DNA from 3 places in the Pseudomonas imrae genome. Region 1 is predicted to be linked to each of the others. Evidence: predicted binding sites of a transcription regulator. Region 1 holds the regulator's gene; each other region holds the start of a gene.
The links. The regulator FliA, encoded in region 1, starts transcription of late flagellar genes. The targets are predictions, from matches to a motif close to CTAAAGTTTNNNNNNNNNNNGCCGNTAA.
Positions count from the first base shown of each region.

Region 2: the regulator FliA is predicted to act here: its motif matches at 1,402-1,429, upstream of OQ460_RS11165 (methyl-accepting chemotaxis protein).
Region 3: the regulator FliA is predicted to act here: its motif matches at 1,641-1,668, upstream of OQ460_RS00610 (methyl-accepting chemotaxis protein).

Region 1 is NZ_CP110853.2:3,756,934-3,761,108, forward strand. Features, by position in the region: gene OQ460_RS16960 (chemotaxis protein CheA) at 1-939, opposite strand, end outside; gene OQ460_RS16965 (protein phosphatase CheZ) at 950-1,738, opposite strand; gene OQ460_RS16970 (chemotaxis response regulator CheY) at 1,757-2,131, opposite strand; gene fliA (RNA polymerase sigma factor FliA) at 2,303-3,043, opposite strand; gene fleN (flagellar synthesis regulator FleN) at 3,040-3,873, opposite strand; gene flhF (flagellar biosynthesis protein FlhF) at 3,981-4,175, opposite strand, start outside.
Region 2 is NZ_CP110853.2:2,488,541-2,492,715, reverse strand. Features, by position in the region: gene OQ460_RS11180 (MmcQ/YjbR family DNA-binding protein) at 1-50, shown strand, start outside; gene OQ460_RS11175 (DUF1294 domain-containing protein) at 39-431, opposite strand; gene OQ460_RS11170 (undecaprenyl-diphosphate phosphatase) at 437-1,267, opposite strand; gene OQ460_RS11165 (methyl-accepting chemotaxis protein) at 1,518-3,152, shown strand; gene pnuC (nicotinamide riboside transporter PnuC) at 3,243-3,806, shown strand; gene OQ460_RS11155 (AAA family ATPase) at 3,803-4,175, shown strand, end outside.
Region 3 is NZ_CP110853.2:126,870-131,044, forward strand. Features, by position in the region: rRNA gene OQ460_RS00595 (23S ribosomal RNA) at 1-1,013, shown strand, start outside; rRNA gene rrf (5S ribosomal RNA) at 1,170-1,285, shown strand; rRNA gene rrf (5S ribosomal RNA) at 1,392-1,507, shown strand; gene OQ460_RS00610 (methyl-accepting chemotaxis protein) at 1,784-3,664, shown strand; gene OQ460_RS00615 (SRPBCC family protein) at 3,709-4,170, opposite strand.

The DNA of each region.
Region 1 (4,175 bases):
AACCGGTGGCGGCGTGGCGACAGCGGCCGAGGTGGCCGTGACCGGGGGCACTTCGGAAAACTTGCCCTTGCCGTGCAACTCGTCCAGCAACGACTCGAATTCGTGGTCGGTGATCAGGCCGTCAGCAGCCGATGCCACGGCGGGCGTCGGCGCAGCAGGTGCAACAACAGCGGCAGCGACCGCCGGCAAAGCGTCGACGGCAAACGAGCCTTTGCCATGCAACTGATCCAGCAACGCTTCGAATTCGTCGTCGGTGATGTCAGTGCTGACGGGGGCAGCAGGTTCGACTGGCGCAGGCGCAGCAGTCACGGCTTCAGGAGCAAACTGGCCTTTACCGTGCAGTTGGTCGAGCAACGACTCGAACTCGGCGTCGGTAATGTCTTCGGTCGTGGGCACCATCGCCGGCGCGGCCGCCTTGGGCGCTTGGGCCTCGGCCTTGACTGCGTTGAGGGAGTTCAGCAGTTGCTCGAACTCGCTGTCAGTGACATCCGCCTCAGGTTCGGCGACCGGCTCGGGCGCTGTTTCGACCACCGCGGTTGCGCTGACATCGGCAGGCTCCGCCAGACGCGCCAGGGCAGCCAACAGTTCCGGGGTCGCGGCGGTGACGGGTGCGCGTTCACGCACCTCGGTGAACATGCCGTTGACCGCGTCCAGCGCTTCCAGGATCACGTCCATCAATTCAGAGTCGACGTGCCGTTCACCCTTGCGCAGGATGTCGAACACGTTCTCGGCAATGTGACAGCACTCCACCAACTCATGCAGCTGGAGGAAGCCGGCGCCCCCTTTTACAGTGTGAAAACCGCGAAAAATTGCATTGAGCAGGTTCGCATCATCTGGCCGGCTTTCCAGCTCGACCAGTTGTTCGGACAGTTGCTCTAGAATTTCGCCGGCCTCTACAAGGAAATCCTGAAGGATTTCTTCATCGGCGCCGAAGCTCATGGTGTGCTCCTTAGAAGCCTAAACTGGATAACAAGTCATCTACGTCATCCTGACCTGACATAACGTCTTCACGTTTATCGGCATGAATCTGCGGACCTTCACCCTTGGCGAGATGTTTTTGTGGATCTTTTTCCGAGAGGATCGCTGCGCGGTCATGTTCGATGCCGGCAAAACGATCGACCTGGCCGGCCATCAGCACCAACTTGAGCAGGTTGCTCTCCACTTCGGTGACCAACTGGGTCACCCGCTTGATCACCTGGCCGGTGAGGTCCTGGTAATCCTGGGCAAGTAGAATATCGTTGAGGTTGCTGGAAACCGTGCGGTTTTCCTGCTCGCTGCGCGACAGAAAACCGTCGACCCGGCGAGCCAGTTCACGAAACTCCTCGGCCCCCACTTCCCGGCGCATGAAGCGGCCCCAGTCCGCGCTCAGCAGCTTGGCCTCGGCGGCCATGCCGTTGACCAAAGGCGTGGCGTTTTCCACCAGGTCCATGGTGCGGTTGGCCGCAGCTTCAGTCAGCCGGACCACATAGGACAGGCGCTCGGTGGCGTCGGTGATCTGCGAGATTTCTTCGGCCTGGGGCATGCGCGGGTCGATCTGGAAATTGACGATCGCACTGTGCAACTCACGCGTGAGCTTGCCCACTTCCTGGTACAGGCCGCGGTCGCGGGTCTGATTGAGCTCATGGATCAACTGCACCGCGTCGCCGAACTGGCCTTTTTCCAGGCTGTCGACCAACTGGTGAGCGTGTTTTTTCAGGGTCGATTCAAAATCGCCCTGCGAGATTTCTTTATGCTCCATAGCTCCCCCGTGGCGGCATCAACCGTTGATGCGTTCAAAGATCTTCTCGATCTTCTCTTTCAAGGCCACTGCAGTGAATGGCTTGACCACGTAACCGTTGACCCCGGCCTGGGCGGCTTCGATGATCTGTTCACGCTTGGCTTCGGCGGTCACCATCAACACCGGCAGGCTGCGCAGCTTTTCATCAGCGCGCACATGGCGCAGCAAATCGATGCCGGTCATGCCCGGCATGTTCCAGTCGGTTACCAGAAAGTCGATGCTGCCGCTGTTGAGGATCGGAATCGCCGTCGTACCGTCATCCGCCTCGACCGTGTTAGTGAACCCAAGGTCACGCAACAGGTTTTTTATGATCCGCCGCATCGTTGAGAAGTCATCAACGATGAGGATTTTCATGTTCTTGTCCAATTCGACCTCCAAGCAGTCTTAAACGCGTCCAGCACCTGGGCGCGCCATTTCATTCAACAGGTATTCCACAAAAAGGACTGCAGGGGGTCGCACCACAGGCCAACCCCGTCCAGGCCTAGCGCCCGGACGGTGTCGTTCACAGTGTCCCCACACTGCCTGTCAGCGCGCGCGCCATTCTCCCAAACGCCCGCGCAAACGGGCCGCGCATTGGCTGTGCAACTGGCTGACCCGCGACTCGCTGACACCCAGGACCTCACCGATTTCCTTGAGGTTCAGCTCTTCGTCGTAGTACAGCGCCAACACCAGCCGCTCACGCTCTGGCAGATTGGCAATCGCGTCCGCCAACGCACTCTGGAAACGTTCGTCCTCCAGATCGCGCGACGGTTCGAGATGGGCACTCGCGCCGTCCTCGTGCAACCCTTCGTGTTCGCCGTCCTGCAACAGGTCGTCGAAACTGAACAAGCGGCTGCCCAAGGTATCGTTCAAAATCCCGTAGTAATCATCGAGACTCAATTGGAGTTCGGCCGCAACTTCATGATCTTTAGCGTCGCGACCGGTTTTTGCTTCAATTGAGCGAATGGCATCACTGACCATCCGGGTATTGCGGTGTACCGAACGCGGCGCCCAATCACCTTTACGCACTTCATCGAGCATCGCCCCGCGGATACGAATTCCCGCGTACGTCTCGAAACTCGCGCCTTTGCTCGCGTCGTACTTGGTCGACACTTCGAGCAGGCCGATCATGCCCGCCTGGATCAGGTCTTCGACCTGGACGCTGGCGGGCAAGCGCGCCAGCAAGTGATAGGCAATGCGCTTGACCAGAGGCGCATAGCGCTCGATCAACTCGCCTTGACTGTCACGTGCCGACTTCTTGTAAAGGTTGTAGCCGCTGGCTGTCATAGCACCGGTCCTGCACTCGTCTGATGCACCAATCGCTCGACGAAAAATTCCAGATGCCCACGGGGATTGGCGGGCAGCGGCCAGGTATCGACCTTCTGGGCAATGGCCTTGAACGCCAACGCGCATTTGGAACGAGGGAACGCTTCGTAGACCGCACGCTGCTTTTGCACAGCCTTGCGTACACACTCGTCGTAGGGCACTGCACCGACATATTGTAAGGCGACATCGAGGAAGCGATCAGTGACCTTGGTCAACTTGGCGAACAGGTTGCGCCCTTCCTGCGGGCTCTGGGCCATGTTCGCCAACACCCGGAAACGATTCATGCCGTAGTCGCGGTTAAGCAATTTGATCAGCGCATAGGCGTCGGTGATCGAGGTAGGCTCGTCGCACACCACCAGCAATACTTCCTGGGCTGCGCGCACGAAGCTGACTACCGATTCACCGATCCCAGCGGCGGTGTCGATCACCAGCACGTCGAGGTTGTCGCCGATATCACTGAAGGCCTGGATCAGGCCTGCGTGCTGCGCCGGACTCAGATGGACCATGCTCTGGGTACCCGACGCCGCCGGAACGATGCGAATCCCGCCCGGCCCCTGCAACAGCACGTCGCGCAGCTCACAGCGGCCCTCAATGACATCAGCCAGAGTATGTTTGGGCGTCAGTCCCAGCAGAACGTCAACGTTCGCCAGTCCCAGGTCGGCATCCATCAGCATGACACGTCGGCCAAGCTCTGCCAGGGCCAGGGACAAATTCACTGACACGTTAGTTTTCCCGACGCCACCTTTGCCGCCGGTCACCGCGATCACCTGTACGGGATGCATGCTGCCCATGTGCTTTCTTTCACCTTGTCTTGCTTAGACGCAGGCTACATAGGGTGGTCGCGCGCAAAGCTTGCTGACCATCAATGTAGGTACACTTCACTGTATTCATTTAGCCCTCAGCCGACCCGTCGGGCCGGGCTGTGGTAGAGGTCTGCGAACATGTCGGCCATCGCTTCCTCACTGGGTTCTTCCTGCATTTGCACGCTGACGGCCCGGCTGACCAGCTGATGTCGGCGCGGCAGATGCAAATCATCCGGGATCCGCGGCCCGTCGGTCAGGTAGGCAACCGGCAATTCATGACTGATGGCCAG
Region 2 (4,175 bases), 1.3 Mb from region 1:
TGGCCAAACTGCCCAAACGCACGCAGATCGGGCTCAGGCTAGAACATTGAGAGCAGCGTGCCACCGAGAAACAGTTGATCGATCCAGAAGACCTGGTGCAGCAACACGATCGCCCAGAACACCATCTGGTAGGAGACCTTGCGTGTCTTGTGGCGAAACACTTGTTGCGCCACCAGCCCACCCGGCCAGCCGCCGGCCAGTTCCAGGGCGTGGAGGACTTTCTCTGGCGTACGCCAGCTGTCGCTCTGGGCCTTGCGCTTGTCACTCCAATACAGCAAAAACGTGAGCACACTGACAATCCCATAGGCCGTCAGCGGGATCAACGACGTCCCGCGATACCCGAGCAGCGCCGTGCCGAACAACGGCACGGCACACAACAGCACAAACACCAGCACCTTGAAGCGCAGATGCTGGATAGCATTTTCGTTCATGCTCATCATCCCTCGGCCGCCGTCCAGTCAATCCAGCCGAACTGCCAGGTGGCAAGGATCAACAAGCCGAAGGCAATGCGGTACCAGGCAAAAGCGGCATAGCTGTGGCTGGCGATGAACTTGAGCAAGCCCCGGACAGCGATCATTGCGAAGATGAACGAGGTCACAAAGCCGACGGCAAACACCGGCAGATCCGCTGGTTGGAACAGGTCGCCATACTTGTAGCCCGAATACACCGCCGCACCGACCATCGTCGGCATCGCCAGGAAGAACGAAAACTCCGTCGCGGTCTTGCGCGACAGGCCGAACAACAGGCCGCCAATGATGGTCGAGCCAGAACGTGAAGTCCCTGGGATCATCGCCAGGCATTGAGCAAAGCCCACTTTCAACGCGTCTTTCCAGGTGATGTCATCGACGCTTTGAGCATGGACTTCATGCTCGCGGCGTTCGGCCCACAACATGACCACACCACCCACCACCAGCGCCGTGGCCACGGTGATCGGGTTAAACAGATATTCGTGGATCAGGTCGGCAAAAATCACCCCCAGCACTACCGCCGGCATAAAGGCAATCAGCAGGTTGGTCGTAAAGCGCTGGGCGTTACGCTGGGTGGGCAACCCCACCACCACGTCGATGATCTTGCGTCGAAACTCCCAGACCACCGCCAGAATGGCGCCCAGTTGAATGATGATGTTGAATGCCATGGCGCGCTCGCCACCGAAGTTGAGCAAGTCGGCGACGATGATCTGGTGACCGGTACTGGAGATCGGCAAAAACTCCGTCAGCCCTTCGACAACTCCAAGTATCAATGCCTGAAAGGCGGTCCAAAGATCCATTATTCCCCCAAAAGGTCATGCGTCAGCATGCCTCGTTGATATTTTTTCGATGTTCACTAACGATGAGCACGCTCAGGAATCAGCGCGCAGGATCAAGGCTGGACTGCAAAAATTTCGTGAAAAATCAGGCAGGGCTCAGGTTTTTTGATTCCGGGCCGAAAGCCTATCAGACAAGCCCGAATTTCGCTTTGCGTTATCACTGGCCCAGCAACGCGACACCAAAAATATAAGAACGCGGAGTGACAAGACAATGAACAGTTTGCGCAATATGTCGATCAGCCGGCGCCTTTGGTTGATCCTGATAGTCGCCGTGTTGATGTTGCTTACCCTGGGTTTGCTGATGCTCAAGCAGATCCACAATGACCTGTACCAGGCCAAGAGCCAGCAGACCCGGCATGTCGTGGAAACCGCCAGTGGGATTCTGAATTTTTATCACAACCTCGAAACCACCGGCGTACTTACCCGTGACGCAGCCCAGAAACAAGCCTTGGGCGTAGTGCGCGGGCTGCGTTATGACCTCGATGACTATTTCTGGATCAATGACCTGACACCAGTAATGATCATGCACCCGGCCAACCCCAAACTCGATGGCCAAAATCTCTCGGCCATTCGTGATCCGGACGGCTTTGCGGTGTTCAACGAATTTGTCAGCCTGGCCAAGGCCCAGGGCGCTGGCATGGTCGACTATCGCTGGCCCAAACCCGGCGCGGATGCGCCCGTGGCGAAAACCTCCTATATCCAGCTGTTCAAGCCTTGGGGCTGGATCATCGGCTCCGGCGTGTATGTCGATGATGTGCAGGCTGAGTTTCGTATCCAGATGTGGAAGGCCTCGATTATTGGTCTCGGCATTGCCCTGATCATGACCCTGCTGGTGGTCCTGATCGCCCGCAGTATCGTGCGCCCGCTGCAAGAAGCAGTGAATGCCATGGCCAACATCGCCAGCGGCGAGAGTGATCTGACACGCAGTCTAGATACTCACGGCCAGGACGAAGTCACCCAACTGTCCCGCCACTTCAACAGCTTCACCGCCAAGTTGCGCAGCGTGGTCAGCCAGTTGCAGACCTGCGCCAATGCCTTGGGCCAATCATCGACGGAGCTGGGCAGCAATGCCAGCCAGGCCCATGCTCGCAGCCAGCAGCAGTCCCAGCAGATGGAGTTGGTGGCCACCGCGATCAATGAAGTGACCTACGGCGTGCAGGACGTCGCAAAAAATGCCGAACATGCGGCCAGTGAAATGCGCGACGCCCAGGCCCAGGCCGAACAAGGCCAGGTCAATATCGATGGCAGCCTGCAGCAGATCGACTCGCTGTCCGCCACCATCACTCAGGCAGTGGAGGTGATCCGTACCCTCTCCAGCGAAAGCACACAAATTGGTGGTGTACTCGAAGTGATCCGCTCGATTGCCGACCAGACCAACCTGCTGGCACTCAACGCTGCCATCGAAGCCGCCCGGGCCGGCGAACAAGGCCGGGGTTTTGCCGTGGTGGCTGACGAAGTGCGGCTGCTGGCCCAACGTACACAAAAGTCCACCGCCGAAATCCAGAGCATGATCGAGCGCCTGCAAGGTCATTCCGAAGCCGCAGTCAAGGTGATCAGCGATAGCCACCAGGCCTCGCAACTGACCATTGAGCAAGCGGGCCAGGCGGGTGCCAGCCTCACTGCCATCGGTCAGGCCTTGCGCAACCTCAACGGCCTGAATGCCTCGATTGCGAGCGCCACCCTGCAACAGGCGCATGTGGTCGAAGACATCAATCAGAACGTGACCCAGGCAGCCGGCCTGTCCCAGAGCACCGCGCTGGCGGCGCAACAATCGAGCGCGGCCAGCGATCATTTGAAGGACTTGAGCGAAGAACTGAACGGTTTGCTACGCCAGTTCAAGGTTTGATCGCCGGGGCGTCACACGCTAATCGTTGCAAGATTTTGTCCGGGCGGTTGGTTACAATCGCCCTCCTCTTCGACTCTTCCAAGGAATCCCATGTCCGGGCTTGAACTGTTTGCCGCCGTGCTGGGGGTGATTGCCGTCTGGCTGACGGTCAAGCAGAACCCCTGGTGCTGGCCCATCGGTCTGGTCATGGTGTTGCTGTACACTTGGATTTTCTTCGAAGTAAAGCTGTATTCCGACATGCTGCTGCAAGTGATCTATGCCGCTCTGCAAGTCTATGGCTGGTGGCAGTGGACGCGTGCCGGCGAGGTCCGGCAGGGCCGCGAAGTCACCAGTCTCAGCACTCCATCCATACTGCTGAGCCTCGGTGTCGGGGCAATGGGCAGCCTGATGCTGGGCGCCGCCATGGCGCACTGGACTGACGCGGCACAACCCTGGCTCGACGCGGCGTTGACCGGTTTCAGCCTGGTGGCACAAATGTGGATGGCGCAAAAACGCGTGCAATGCTGGCCGTTATGGATCGTCGTCGATGTGATTTTTGTCGGCCTGTTCCTCTACAAAGGCCTGTACCTCACAGCCGCACTCTATGCCCTGTTCACGGTGATTGCGGTGCAAGGCTGGCGTGCATGGCACGCAGATCCGGCACTGCGCACATGAAGGTCTTGGTGATGGCCGGCCCCGAGTCCAGCGGTAAAAGCTGGCTGGCCGAACAGTTGCAGGCGCACTTCGGTGCGGTGTTGGTGGGTGAGTACGTCAGGTATTTCATCGACCATTTCCAGCGCGATACCACTTTGGCAGATATCCCCGACATAGCCCGAGGCCAGTTGGCCTGGGAAGATGCAGGCCGCGCCCGTGAGCCCGAGCTGCTGATCCTCGATACCAACCTGCTGACCAATAAACTGTGGAGCCTGACGCTGTTTGGTGACGCGCCCCATTGGCTGGACGAGGAGTTGCTCGCACGTCGCTACGACTTGCATCTACTGTTGTCCCCGGACGGTATCGCCTGGACGGCGGACGGGCAGCGTT
Region 3 (4,175 bases), 1.8 Mb from region 1:
CCCCGGTAAACGGCGGCCGTAACTATAACGGTCCTAAGGTAGCGAAATTCCTTGTCGGGTAAGTTCCGACCTGCACGAATGGCGTAACGATGGCGGCGCTGTCTCCACCCGAGACTCAGTGAAATTGAAATCGCTGTGAAGATGCAGTGTATCCGCGGCTAGACGGAAAGACCCCGTGAACCTTTACTATAGCTTTGCACTGGACTTTGAATTTGCTTGTGTAGGATAGGTGGGAGGCTTTGAAGCGTGGACGCCAGTTCGCGTGGAGCCAACCTTGAAATACCACCCTGGCAACTTTGAGGTTCTAACTCAGGTCCGTTATCCGGATCGAGGACAGTGTATGGTGGGTAGTTTGACTGGGGCGGTCTCCTCCTAAAGAGTAACGGAGGAGTACGAAGGTGCGCTCAGACCGGTCGGAAATCGGTCGTAGAGTATAAAGGCAAAAGCGCGCTTGACTGCGAGACAGACACGTCGAGCAGGTACGAAAGTAGGTCTTAGTGATCCGGTGGTTCTGTATGGAAGGGCCATCGCTCAACGGATAAAAGGTACTCCGGGGATAACAGGCTGATACCGCCCAAGAGTTCATATCGACGGCGGTGTTTGGCACCTCGATGTCGGCTCATCACATCCTGGGGCTGAAGCCGGTCCCAAGGGTATGGCTGTTCGCCATTTAAAGTGGTACGCGAGCTGGGTTTAGAACGTCGTGAGACAGTTCGGTCCCTATCTGCCGTGGACGTTTGAGATTTGAGAGGGGCTGCTCCTAGTACGAGAGGACCGGAGTGGACGAACCTCTGGTGTTCCGGTTGTCACGCCAGTGGCATTGCCGGGTAGCTATGTTCGGAATAGATAACCGCTGAAAGCATCTAAGCGGGAAACTAGCCTCAAGATGAGATCTCACTGGAACCTTGAGTTCCCTGAAGGGCCGTCGAAGACTACGACGTTGATAGGTTGGGTGTGTAAGCGCTGTGAGGCGTTGAGCTAACCAATACTAATTGCCCGTGAGGCTTGACCATATAACACCCAAGCAATTTGAGTACTCGAAAGAGCATCAGATTGCGGTGTGTGAAGACGATACAAACCGAAAGTTTGCGCTCACAAAACACCGAACGCTGTCACATACCCAATTTGCTGAAGCGAGGCCATCTGGTCACGACTCAGTACCCGAATTTCTTGACGACCATAGAGCATTGGAACCACCTGATCCCATCCCGAACTCAGTAGTGAAACGATGCATCGCCGATGGTAGTGTGGGGTTTCCCCATGTGAGAGTAGGTCATCGTCAAGATTAAATTCCGAAACCCCATTTGCGAAAGCAGATGGGGTTTTGTTTATGTAGAAGTCCATGATTTTCACCAGCACGTTGTGAACGCAACGGTCTGGTCACAGAATTTCTTGACGACCATAGAGCATTGGAACCACCTGATCCCATCCCGAACTCAGCAGTGAAACGATGCATCGCCGATGGTAGTGTGGGGTTTCCCCATGTGAGAGTAGGTCATCGTCAAGATCAAATTCCGAAACCCCCGTCTGCTAACGCAGGCGGGGGTTTTGTCGTTCAGGGGCTGGTTACCTATGTCCTACAGTCCTGCGCAACCACTGGTCACTTTCTTACATAATGAGAGCATCGGCCCAATAAATTCCTAAGCTTTATCCCGACTTGGCCGAAAGCCTGAAGAGCCATGCGCGCACCGAAATAGAGCGGTCGAAGAGTCCGCCTATGACACTACATGGAATGTTGCATCCGGCACGCCCACCCACCATCAGGCAAAAAGAAGTCGATGAAATGAATCTCAAGTTCAGTCATAAAATTCTGTTGGCCGCGTCAGGCGTTGTGGTTTTAGCCTTCGCGTTATTCACGCTGTACAACGATTACCTGCAGCGCAGCACCATCAAGCAAAACCTGGAGTCATCCATTGAGCAATCCGGTGACCTAACGGCCAGTAGCGTACAAAACTGGCTCAGTGGTCGCATCTTGGTTCTGGAAAGCCTGGCGCAAAACTTTGCTCATCAAGGCAGCGGCGCCGATCTGCCGGGTTTGGTCGATCAGCCGGCATTCACGTCAAACTTCCAGTTCACCTACGTTGGTCAAACCAACGGTGTGTTTACCCAGCGCCCTGACGCAAAAATGCCTGATGACTACGACCCACGTCAGCGTCCGTGGTACAAGCAGGCGGTTGCTGCTGGCAAGCCAATGCTCACACCGCCCTATATGGCCGCCGTGGGTGGCTTGATTGTGACTATCGCCATGCCGGTCAAGAAAAATGGTGAGCTGCTCGGTGTCGCAGGCGGTGACCTGAGCTTGCAAACCTTGGTACAGATCATCAACTCGGTAGATTTCGGTGGCATAGGCCATGCCTTTCTGGTCAGTGGTGACGGGCAAGTGATTGTTAGCCCTGACCAGGACCAGGTGATGAAGAACCTCAAGGATATCTATCCTGGCACGGCCGTTCGTATCGAGAAGGTTAATCAGGATGTGGTCTTCAAGGGACAGGATCGTATCCTGTCCTTTACTCCGATCAGCGGTTTGCCGAACGCAGATTGGTACATTGGTTTGTCGATCGATAAAGACAAAGCCTACGCTCCATTGGGGAAATTCCGTACGTCAGCCTTGATCGCAATGTTCATCGCGGTTGCGGCGATTGCGGTATTGCTGAGCCTGCTTATTCAGGTGTTGATGCGCCCATTGATCACTATGGGCCGTGCGATGCAGGACATTGCTCAAGGTGAAGGCGACCTGACTCGGCGCCTCGTCGTAGAAAGCAAAGACGAATTTGGTGAATTGGGTGGTGCTTTCAACCAGTTTGTCGAGCGTATTCATGCATCCATCAGCGAAGTATCTTCGGCAACCCGCCATGTACATGATCTTTCCCAGCGCGTGATGGCATCATCCAACGCTTCGATTATCGGCTCTGACGAGCAGAGCGCTCGCACCAACAGCGTTGCTGCCGCGATTAACGAACTGGGTGCCGCCACCCAGGAAATCGCTCGTAACGCAGCAGATGCTTCTCAACACGCCAGTGGTGCCAGTGAGCAGGCAGATGACGGCCGCCAAGTCGTCGAGCAAACCATTCGGGCGATGTCGCAGTTGTCAGAGAAAATCAGCCTGTCCTGCACTCAGATAGAAACCCTGAATGCCAGCACCGACAACATTGGCCACATTCTTGATGTGATCAAAGGTATCTCCCAGCAAACCAACCTGTTGGCTTTGAATGCCGCGATTGAGGCTGCCCGTGCTGGTGAAGCGGGTCGCGGATTTGCGGTAGTCGCCGATGAGGTGCGCAATTTGGCGCATCGCACCCAAGAGTCGGCAGAGGAGATTCATAAAATGATTACTTCGCTGCAAATCGGCTCGCGTGAGGCCGTGACCACGATGAATGCCAGCCAGGCATCCAGCGAAGAAAGCGTCGAAGTGGCCAATCAGGCGGGTGCGCGCCTGGTCAGTGTGACCCAGCGAATCGTCGAGATCGACGGGATGAACCAATCAGTGGCCGCAGCCACCGAGGAGCAGACGGCCGTGGTGGAGACGCTCAATGTCGACATCAACCAGATCAATCTGCTCAACCAGCAGGGCGTGGTCAATCTCAACGAAACCTTGAAGGACTGTGATGCTCTGTCGCAGCAAGCCAATCGCCTGAAGCAGTTGGTAGACAGCTTCAAGATCTGACCTTCAACGGGGTGCAGGTTTTTTCCTTCACCCCGTCCTAGCTGTCAGGCAAGTAACAGGCGTACGTTATTCAGTGCGCTTTCGGCGAAGGTACGAATGAACTGTTCAAATCCGAGCGCGTCGCTTGCATCGACGGGCTCGGCCATGATGGTCCAGGTCGCGCTGGCATGGTTTGGCCCGATCGACTCGACCCTCATTGCGGCCCACAGTCGAGCCACACCCAGTGTGTTGTAGATCGTCGTCCAGGTCATTTGCATGTTCTGGGCATCATAGCTGTTGAGCTGCTCCACCACGACGTTGCCATCGTGGAAAAACTTCTTGCGCAGCGAACCCACTCCGGCGCCTGTCATTTCAATGCAGGACAAGGCAGGAATGAATGCATCAAATCGATCGAACTGGCCAACTATCTTCCATAGTTCGGCGGCGCGGCAGGCAATCGTGACCGAGCATACCAACGGCCTGCTGTTGGGGTTCTTGATCAAGGTATCGGGTTGCAGCGGGTTCATAAGAT